DNA from 3 places in the Mesorhizobium sp. WSM4844 genome. Region 2 is predicted to be linked to each of the others. Evidence: predicted binding sites of a transcription regulator. Region 2 holds the regulator's gene; each other region holds the start of a gene.
What was found. Region 2 encodes LexA, which represses DNA repair genes until DNA is damaged. Its sites were predicted from a motif close to TGTTCNNNNTGTGTTCNG; they were not measured.

Region 1 (3,259 bases), on a different contig from region 2:
GTGCTGCGAGATCGCCGGCCTTGGCGATGACCGGACCGGAGGTCGAGCGGAAATTGACGCCGAGCTCGCGTGCCATGATCTGCGCCAGCGTCGTCTTGCCGAGGCCGGGCGGGCCAACGAACAGCACATGGTCGAGCGCCTCGCTGCGGCCCTTGGCGGCCTCGATGAACACTTTGAGATTGGCCCGCACCGCCGCCTGGCCGACAAAATCGCCGAGCGTCTGCGGACGCAAGGTCTGCTCGGCGTCCTCGCCGCGCTTGTCGGGAGCAATGAGGCGTGGCGAAAGGCTCATCAGGCGCGCCCACTTCCATCGCGATCGCCGGCGGCGTGGCGACCGACGGCATCCCCTAGCGCGGCGTCGATTTCCTCCAGCGTGGCAGGCCCGCCGGGCGGATTGCCCAGAAATCCGGCAAGGTCGGCAAATCTAAGATTGCGCGGCGTTCCTATCAGAAGACCGTCCATGACCGTCCACGCAACCGTATCGCCCGCCTTGAGCGACAACGCGTCCCGGACTTTCTTTGGAATCGTAAGCTGCCCCCTGGAGGTCAAGCCCGCATATCTGCCCATGCTCTTGTTCCTAGTCGGAATTTATTTCTCGGGCAACGGTCTCACCGCGCCAGTTCCTTCAGCCCGAAGCGGATCAGCTTCGACGCATCCGCGTCCTCACCGGCGCTTTTCAGCGCCGCCGCCACCGCATTGGCGGCCGTATCGCGCGAATAGCCGAGATTGACCAGCGCCGAGACGGCGTCGGTGATCGGCGCCGGCGCGACGCCTTCGCCAAGCTCCTGCTTCAGGCCGATGGTGCCGGAGGCAGCGCCTGCAAAGGCCGGCGCCTTGTTCTTCAGTTCGGTGACGATGCGCTCGGCCACCTTCTTACCGACGCCGGGCGCGCGGCTGACCATGGCAATATCACGCAGCGCGATGGCATTGGCGAGATCGGCCGGCGCCAGCGTCGACAAAATGGCCAGCGCCACCTTGGCGCCGACGCCCTGCACATTGCTCATCAGCAGCCGGAACCATTCGCGCTCCAGAACCGACTGGAAACCGTACAGCCTCAACATGTCTTCGCGGACATAGGTCTCGATGAACAGCACCACCGCCTCGCCGGGGGCCGGCAAGGCGGCCAGCGTGCGCGTCGAGCAGTGGGCGACATAGCCGACGCCGTGCACGTCGACGATGCAGAAATCCTCGTCGATCTCGTCCAGCGTGCCTTTTAGCTTGCCGATCATGTGTGGTCCTTCATGCCAGCGCCGCCAACCTATAGACAACGCTCTGCCGGTGATGCGCGTGGCAGATGGCAATGGCCAGCGCGTCGGCGGCATCGTCGGTGTCGAACGTCGCCTTCGGCATCAGCACCTTGACCATCATGTGGATCTGCTTCTTGTCGCCATGGCCGACGCCGATCACCGCCTTCTTGACGGCGTTGGGCGCATATTCGGCAACGACCAGGCCGGCCAGCGCCGGCACCAGCATGGCGATGCCGCGCGCCTGGCCGAGCTTCAGGGTCGCGGCCGCATCCTTGTTGACGAATGTCTGCTCGACCGCCGCCTCGTGCGGCATGGCGGCGTGCAGGATCTCGGCAAGCCCGTCATGCAACTGGCAAAGCCGTGTCGCCAGCGCCGCCTTGTCGTCTGAACGCACGGTGCCGGAGGCGACGAAGCGCAGCGAGTTGCCGAGGCTTTCGACGATGCCCCAGCCGGTGCGCCTCAGCCCCGGATCGATGCCGATGATGCGAATCGTTTCCCCCATCCGCCAAGTCTACCCGTGGCGGACAGCGATGCCAGCGAAATGTGAACAAACCAGAAACGATTCCGCTGCGTCCCACAGGCTGTTTGAGAATTCGTTCTGACGAGACAGACGGCGTGGTTTGCGAGAACCGAAGCGGAGCGGACATTTGGGTCCGTGAGCCGCGCGTAGATCCCCTCGCTTCAATTCCGATGTCGTAGCGCATCGACGATGACCTTGAACGCGGGAAGATTTTGACGACGGCTCGGATAGTAGAGGAAATAGCCTTCAAAAAACGGCGACCAATCGTCCAGGAGCTGAACCAGCTTGCCACGTGCGATGTGCTGCTCGACGATGTTCTCCGGGACGTAGGCGACGCCGTATCCACTGGCCGCCGCATCGATCATGGCATAAGTATTATTGAAGGTCAGTTGACCGTTCACTCGAACGCGGAGCGCCTGCCCATCCTTCTCGAACTCCCAGGCGTAAAGACCGCCGGCGCTTTCATGACGCATGTTGATACAGAGATGCCGGATCAATTCTTGCGGGTGCTCGGGCACACCATGCGCGGCGAGATAGGCAGGCGAAGCAATGGCTACCAGACGCCAGTCGGGACCGATACGCACCGCGATCATATCCTTCTCAACGCTCTCTCCAATCCGGACGCCGGCGTCGAAGGCTTCCTCAACGATGTTGCGGAAGGTGCTGTCCAGGATCAGTTCGACGCTGATATCGGGATAGGCGACAAGCACCGGCTTGAGCTTGGGCCAGACCACGCTTTCGAGTGCATGGTCGGACAGGGTCAGCCTGATCGAGCCTGACGGCTTGTCGCGGAGCGCCGTCAGCGCCGCGATCTCGTCTTCGATTTCGGCGATGCGCGGCGCAATTGCATGCAGCAGCCGTTCGCCCGCGATCGTCGTTGCGACGTCAGCAGGCGGATGCCCATGCGCGCTTCGAGCTGCTTGATCGTATGGCTGAGCGTCGACTGCGCCACGCCCAGCTTTGCCGCAGCCCTGGTGAAGCTGCGCTCCTCGGCGACAGCCTGGAACCAGGTCAGTTGGTTGAGGTCGGTTCTGGTCATGAGACTCCTTCCGCCTCAGATTATTCGACCCTATCGATAAGTCCATGCCGATTTCGAGGGCTACTCGACATATTCCAAAGCCATTAGGTTGCACTCTGGGGAGCGACGAATACCGCCATGTCGGTGATCTGGATGACATGGATGTCGCAAAATGCGGACGATGCCAGAGACCGCCGGCAGCCTGACGGTCGTGGCGATCAAAGGCTTCGAACCTTCTGGGCGCGGTCGTCGGAGGGGTGCTGTTGGATGGCCTGACGATCTCCGCCACGTTCGTCGGCAGCGTGATTCTGGCTGGCATCGGAATCATGCTGATCGGAAATGGGCGGCGTCTGCTCAAGCCCCGAAGAGGACTGGCCAAGGCAGCGAGTGGCTCAACTCCAAGCCAAACTTACAGGAGATCAGAAGTGACTGCGAATAGCCCTGATACGAAAACGTCAGTGCGTGAAATCCACC
Region 2 (3,259 bases):
GCGCTGCTTGCGGTCGCCGAGGCGCTCGAGCACCTGCTTGCGGATGCTGCGCCCTTGCAGGCTGAAAGCGTCGCGCTGATGGATGCCGCCGACCGCGTGCTGGCGGAGCCGCTCATGGCGCTCCGCACCCAGCCGCCATTCAACGCGTCGGCCATGGACGGCTATGCCGTGCGGGCCGACGATGTCGCGTCCGTGCCCGCGAGACTTTCGGTGATCGGCATGGCGCCGGCCGGTCGCGGCTTTACCGGAACGGTCGGCCCGGCGCAGGCCGTGCGCATCTTCACCGGCGCGCCGCTTCCCGCAGGCGCCGACACCATCGTCATCCAGGAGAATGTCCGCGACCTCGGTGGCGGCATCGTCGAAGTGACCGCGCCGACGGTTGAAGGCCGCAACATCCGCCGCCTCGGGCTCGATTTCTCGCAGGGCGACATGCTGCTGGAGAAAGGCCGCCTGCTTGATCCGGCGGCATTGTCGCTGGCGGCGTCGGCCAACCACCAGCAGGTCCGCGTGGTGAAACGGCCGCTGGTCGCCATCATCGCCACCGGCGACGAATTGCTGCCGCCGGGCAGCGACCTTGGCCCCGACCAGATCATCTCCTCCAATGCCTTTGGCGTCGCCGCCGCGGCCCGCTCGGTCGGCGCCAGCGCACTCGATCTCGGCATCGCCCCCGATCGCAAGGAGGCGATCGCCGCGCTGGTGACAAAAGCCGTCGACGCAGGCGCGGACGTCATCGTCACGCTGGGCGGCGCCTCGGTCGGGGACCATGACCTCGTCCATGACGTGCTGACCGGCGAAGGCATGGCGCTTGATTTCTGGAAAATCGCCATGCGGCCCGGCAAGCCACTGATGTTCGGGCGGCTGGGTGCCATCCGTTGCATCGGCCTGCCCGGCAATCCGGTGGCCAGCCTGGTCTGCACGCAGCTCTTTCTGAAGCCGCTGCTGGCGCGGCTCGGCGGCCGCGCCTTCCGCCAGGACATGCGTCAGGCGCGGCTCGGCGCCGCCATGCCGGCCAACGATCTCAGGCAGGACTATGTACGCGCGGTGGTGAAGGAAGAAGCCGGCACGCTTGAGGCAACGCCGTTCAGTATCCAGGATTCCTCGATGCTCAGAATGCTGGCCGACGCCAACGGACTGGTCGTGCGCGAGCCATTCGCTCCCGCAGCCGCAGCGGGCGCCGCCTGCAGCGTGCTGATGCTACGCTGAACAAACCGTCAACACATTCATTAAACTTTAAATGGTTGCGGAACACAACTGGAACAGATAGTGTTTGTTCTGGGTTTGTTTTTCTGATTCTGTTGGGGGTCGCGATGCTGACACGCAAACAACATGAACTGCTGATGTTCATTCACGAACGGCTGAAGGAAAGCGGCATTCCGCCCTCGTTCGACGAGATGAAGGAAGCGCTCGACCTCGCCTCCAAATCAGGGATCCACCGGCTGATCACGGCGCTGGAGGAACGCGGTTTCATTCGCCGCCTGCCCAACCGCGCCCGCGCGCTGGAGGTGCTGCGGCTGCCCGATTCGATCGCGCCGGGCCTCAATGCGGCGCGCAAATTCTCGCCGAGCGTCATTCAAGGCAGCCTTGGCCAGGGCGGGCTTGGACAGGGCGGCCTCGGACGCCAGATCAAGCCGGCGCCTTCGCGCATGCGTGCTGCCGGCAATGACGACGACGTCGTTGCCACCGTCTCCATACCGGTGATGGGCCGCATCGCTGCCGGTGTGCCGATCGACGCCATCCAGCACCAGACGCATTCGATCTCGGTGCCACCGGACATGATCACCGGCGGCACCCACTACGCGCTGGAGGTCAAGGGTGATTCGATGATCGAGGCCGGCATCTTCGACGGCGACACGGTCATCATCCGCAACGCCGACACCGCCCAGCCTGGCGAGATCATTGTCGCTCTGGTCGACGAGGAGGAAGCGACGCTGAAACGATTCCGCCGCAAAGGTGCCTCGATCGCACTGGAAGCCGCCAATCCGGCCTACGAGACGCGCATCTTCGGGCCGGACCGGGTCAAGGTGCAGGGCAAGCTCGTCGGACTGATCCGGCGTTACTGAAGGGCAGGCTTCTGGGGTTTCTTGGCCCTGCGGTATGGAGGCAGGCCCCTTGCCTCGCGCGAAAATCGCCGCTGCTCATGCCAGGGCCTGTATGGCTGTCTGACGGCAAAACGGATTTCTGCGCGCGTCGTCGCCGATAGCGGATCGAAGAAGACGGCGGCGCTGCCCATGCGAGCGAGCTGCCGTTTGGTGACGACGAGAACCAGCGGGTTGCGGCAGGGTTTGTAATAGGCTGTGGCGTCGTCGATGACGATCAAATCCGCAAAGGCACAGGCCGGCCGCGCGGTTTTCCGGTCGTCGGCGAGCGCAATGAGCGCGCCGGACGGATGCCGGGCCAAGCACAGGCCGGCAGTGCAGGTGAAAGGCGCTCCCGACGGCAGGTCGGCCGGGTCGGCGATGTCGAACTGCACATCTCCTTTTTCGAATGTCTCCGGCTCGATGATCGTTGTTGAAACCAGCGCATGTTTCCAGTTGTCGGTGGTGAATTCGTTCGAACGCATCCGGTTGACGGCAAGTTCGCCGCCGCCGATCGGCAGCGCCACCAGATGCGCATCCTCCGAAATCAGCACGTCGGGGGTGCGCGTCTCGGAAATCGTCAGCAGGCCGGCGAGCGCAAAGGGAAGTGCGGCAAGCCGCAGCCATGTCGTCGCCATCGTGGCTATGACCAGGGCGACTGTCACCAGCAGGACCGATTGCAACGAAATCAGTCCGACTGCATCGACCGGCGAACGCTCCGAGATCCATCCCGAAATTGCGATCATCGCCGTCAGGCCCTTGCCCATCATGTAGAGGAAAGGGCCGTCGAGGCCGAAAGGCATTGCCAAGGCGCTGAGGACGGCCAGGAACATGACGATCGTGACGATCGGCATGACGGCCAGATTGGCGAACAGGCTGAGCGGCGAGACGCGCTGGAAGTGCCAGATGGCGAACAGCGCGGTGGCGCTGCCGGCAATGATGGAGGTCATTGCGATGGTGCCTGCCCCAGCGACGAGTTTGCGCGTGACGAAAGCGACCGGTGACCGTCGCTGTCGCGGCGCCTTGGCCTTGTCGGCCCGGTAGTCGGACCAACCGGCATAGGCGCCCACGAGAGCCGCAGTCGCGGCGAAGGACATCTGGAAACTTGCGCCGACCACCTCATGCGGCGACACGACGATGACGACGATGGCCGAAATCGCCAGGTTGCGCATGGTGAGTGCCGC
Region 3 (3,259 bases), on a different contig from region 2:
CCACAAGATGACGCGCGAGCAGTGGAAAGAGGTCGTCGACACCAATCTTTCCGGCGTCTTCAACATGACGCACCCACTGTGGGTCGGCATGCGCGACCGCAAGTTCGGCCGCGTCATCACCATCTCCTCGATCAATGGCCAGAAAGGCCAGACCGGCCAGGTCAATTATTCGGCGTCGAAGGCCGGCGATATCGGCTTCACCAAGGCGCTCGCCCAGGAAGGGGCGCGGGTCGGTATCACCGTCAATGTCATCTGCCCCGGCTACATCGCCACCGAGATGGTCAGGGCGATGGACGAGAAGGTGCTCAATGAGCGCGTCATCCCGCAGATCCCGGTCGGCCGCCTCGGCGAGCCGGAAGAGATCGCACGCTGCGTCGTCTTCCTCGCTTCCGACGATGCCGGCTTCATCACCGGCTCGACCATTTCAGCCAATGGCGGCCAATATATCACCTGAGGCGTCGGCCTGTTGCCGGTGACTGTTGCAGCCCGCTGCGGCAGCGCTATGCCATGGGAGAGGCTTGAACCAGGCCGTTTTGCATTGCTGGCAGCCTGGTCAGCGACTGCGCCGACCGATGGGCGTGACGCCGATTTGTGCCGAAGCGGCACGCAAAAATTAGCGGCGGCCGCGCAGCCTGTGCAAAACCCTGTTCACAGCGTGTGGATAACAGGTGGAAAACCTGTTCACGACACAACATATTGGGGTGAACAAACCGGGAAACATGCGCCAGCGCCGATTCGTAGCCGTTTCGTTCCGGCTTTGAGCGCACCGTTAACGACAAAGGCTGAAAACATCCCCAAATCGTTAAGGCGCGTTAGGAAAGAATTAATAATTTCAGAATGTTGGATGATGCCCGCCGACCTGCGTCGATCGTTCAGCGGCAAAGGTTAACGGCGACGTCAGCCCTGCATGAAACGGGCCAGTTCGGCGATTCAGCATGTGGTGAGACTCGCCGGCGAAAAATCCAGATGTAGCCGTGAACAAAACCTGAATCTGCGCGAGTCAGCGATTCGTAGCCGATTCGTTCCAGACTCGTTCCAACTGTTAAATCGAAACGGCGAAACGGATTATCGACGCCGACGGAAGGCTTCGAGCTGCCATCGGAATATTCTGCTTTCGCTTCGCGCCCGAAATCCCTATGTGTCGGCTGTCACCCGCGCCACCACGGGGCGCGCTCCCGACAACGCGAGGCAGAGAGCCTTAATTTCCAGGTCGATGAACATCCAGCCGAAACACACTGAGCCACTGATCCTGTCAGGCCGCGACGTGACCGCTGTGCTCGGGCCAACCAACACCGGCAAGACCCATCTCGCCATCGAGCGCATGGTGGCGCATGAAAGCGGCATTATCGGCCTGCCGCTCAGGCTGCTCGCCCGCGAGGTCTACTCGCGCGTCTGCGAAAAAGTCGGCGCTCACAAGGTGGCCCTCATCACCGGTGAGGAGAAGATCCAGCCCGACGGCGCCAGATATTCGGTCTGCACCGTGGAAGCCATGCCGCGCGAGACCGACGCCGCCTTCGTTGCCGTCGACGAGGTCCAGCTGGCCGGCGACCTCGAGCGCGGCCACATCTTCACCGACCGCATCCTGCATCTGCGCGGCCGCCAGGAGACGCTGCTGCTCGGCGCAGCGACCATGCACGGCATCCTCCAGCGTCTGCTGAAGGGGGTGTCGGTGGTGACGCGGCCACGGCTGTCGCATCTCGCCTATGCCGGCTCGAAGAAGCTGACCCGCCTGCCGCGACGTACGGCGATCGTCGCCTTCTCCGCCGACGAGGTCTATGCCATCGCCGAACTGATCCGCCGCCAGCAGGGCGGTGCGGCAGTCGTGCTCGGCGCGCTATCGCCGCGCACCCGCAACGCGCAGGTGGAGCTGTTCCAGTCGGGTGATGTCGATTATCTGATTGCCACCGATGCGATCGGCATGGGCCTCAACCTCGATCTCGATCACGTCGCCTTCGCCCAGAACCGCAAGTTCGACGGCTACCAGTATCGCAACCTGACGGCGGCCGAGCTCGGCCAGATCGCCGGCCGCGCCGGCCGCCACTTGCGCGACGGAACTTTTGGCGTCACCGGCCAGGTCGATCCACTGGACGAGGAACTAGTCAAGAAGATCGAAGCGCATGATTTCGACCCGGTGAAGGTGCTGCAATGGCGCACCGCGCGTTTCGATTTCGCCAACCTCGACGCGCTGAAGCGCTCGATCGAGACCAACGCGCCGGTTGAAGGCCTGACGCGCGCGCTGCCGGCGGTCGATGCGCAGGCGCTCGAACATCTGTCCCGCGACGAGGACATCCGGACGCTTGCCACCGACGCCAGGCGCGTGGCGCTGTTGTGGGAGGCCTGCGCCCTTCCCGATTACAGGAAGATCGCCCCGGCTCAGCATGCCGACCTGATCGCCTCGATCTACATGGACCTTGCCAGGCATGGCCATGTCGATGAGAATTACATGGCCGAGCAGGTGCGCCGCGCCGACACCACCGAGGGCGACATCGACACGCTGTCGCACCGGATCGCCCAGATCCGCACCTGGACTTTCGTTTCCAACCGGCCCGGCTGGCTGGCCGATCAGGCACACTGGCAGGAAAAGACGCGCGAAATCGAAGACAGATTGTCGGATGCGCTGCATGAGCGGTTGACGAAACGCTTCGTAGACCGCAGGACTTCCGTCCTCATGCGGCGCCTTAGAGAAAATACCATGCCTGAAGCCGAAATCAGTCCAACCGGAACCGTCCTCGTCGAAGGCCATCATGTCGGCGAGTTGCAGGGGTTCCGCTTCACCGCGGACCAAAGCGCCGGCGGCGAGGACGCCAAGGCGGTGCGCACAGCAGCCCAGAAGGCGCTTGCAGCCGAATTCGAGGCGCGGGCCGAACGCTTCGGCGCCTCGGCCAATGGCGACATCGCGCTCGGCTCCGATGGCACGCTGCGCTGGATCGGCGCGCCGATCGGCACGCTGGTCGCAGGCGACGAGCCGTTGAAGCCGCGCCTGGTGCTGCTGGCCGACGAGCAGCTCACCGGTCCCGCCCGCGACAAGGTCGCGGCGCGCGCCGAGCGCTTCGTCAATTTCCAGATCGAGTCGCTGCTGAAGCCGCTGGTCGACCTCAAGAACGCCGAGCAGATCACCGGCATCGGCCGCGGCATCGCCTTCCAGCTCGTCGAGAATTTCGGCCTCATCAACCGCCGCGACATCGCCGAGGAGATGAAGTCGCTCGACCAGGAGGGCCGCGCCGCCCTGCGCCGGCTCGGCGTGCGCTTCGGCGCCTAC

Region 1: a site for LexA is predicted at 1,791-1,808, ahead of ruvC (crossover junction endodeoxyribonuclease RuvC). Genes of this name have one in related genera too.
Region 3: a site for LexA is predicted at 1,021-1,038, ahead of AC0L2A_RS33475 (helicase-related protein). Genes of this name have one in related genera too.

Annotation. Positions count from the first base shown of each region.
Region 1 covers NZ_JBVVQB010000002.1:35,820-39,078, forward strand. Annotated here, with positions in the region: gene ruvB (Holliday junction branch migration DNA helicase RuvB) at 1-292, opposite strand, end outside; gene AC0L2A_RS02305 (AbrB/MazE/SpoVT family DNA-binding domain-containing protein) at 292-567, opposite strand; gene ruvA (Holliday junction branch migration protein RuvA) at 609-1,229, opposite strand; gene ruvC (crossover junction endodeoxyribonuclease RuvC) at 1,240-1,749, opposite strand; partial or broken gene AC0L2A_RS02320 (LysR family transcriptional regulator) at 1,929-2,806, opposite strand; gene AC0L2A_RS02325 (alpha/beta hydrolase) at 3,211-3,259, shown strand, end outside.
Region 2 covers NZ_JBVVQB010000006.1:61,568-64,826, forward strand. Annotated here, with positions in the region: gene AC0L2A_RS07605 (molybdopterin molybdotransferase MoeA) at 1-1,203, shown strand, start outside; gene lexA (transcriptional repressor LexA) at 1,308-2,060, shown strand; gene AC0L2A_RS07615 (ComEC/Rec2 family competence protein) at 2,054-3,259, opposite strand, start outside.
Region 3 covers NZ_JBVVQB010000080.1:10,462-13,720, forward strand. Annotated here, with positions in the region: gene phbB (acetoacetyl-CoA reductase) at 1-454, shown strand, start outside; gene AC0L2A_RS33475 (helicase-related protein) at 1,214-3,259, shown strand, end outside.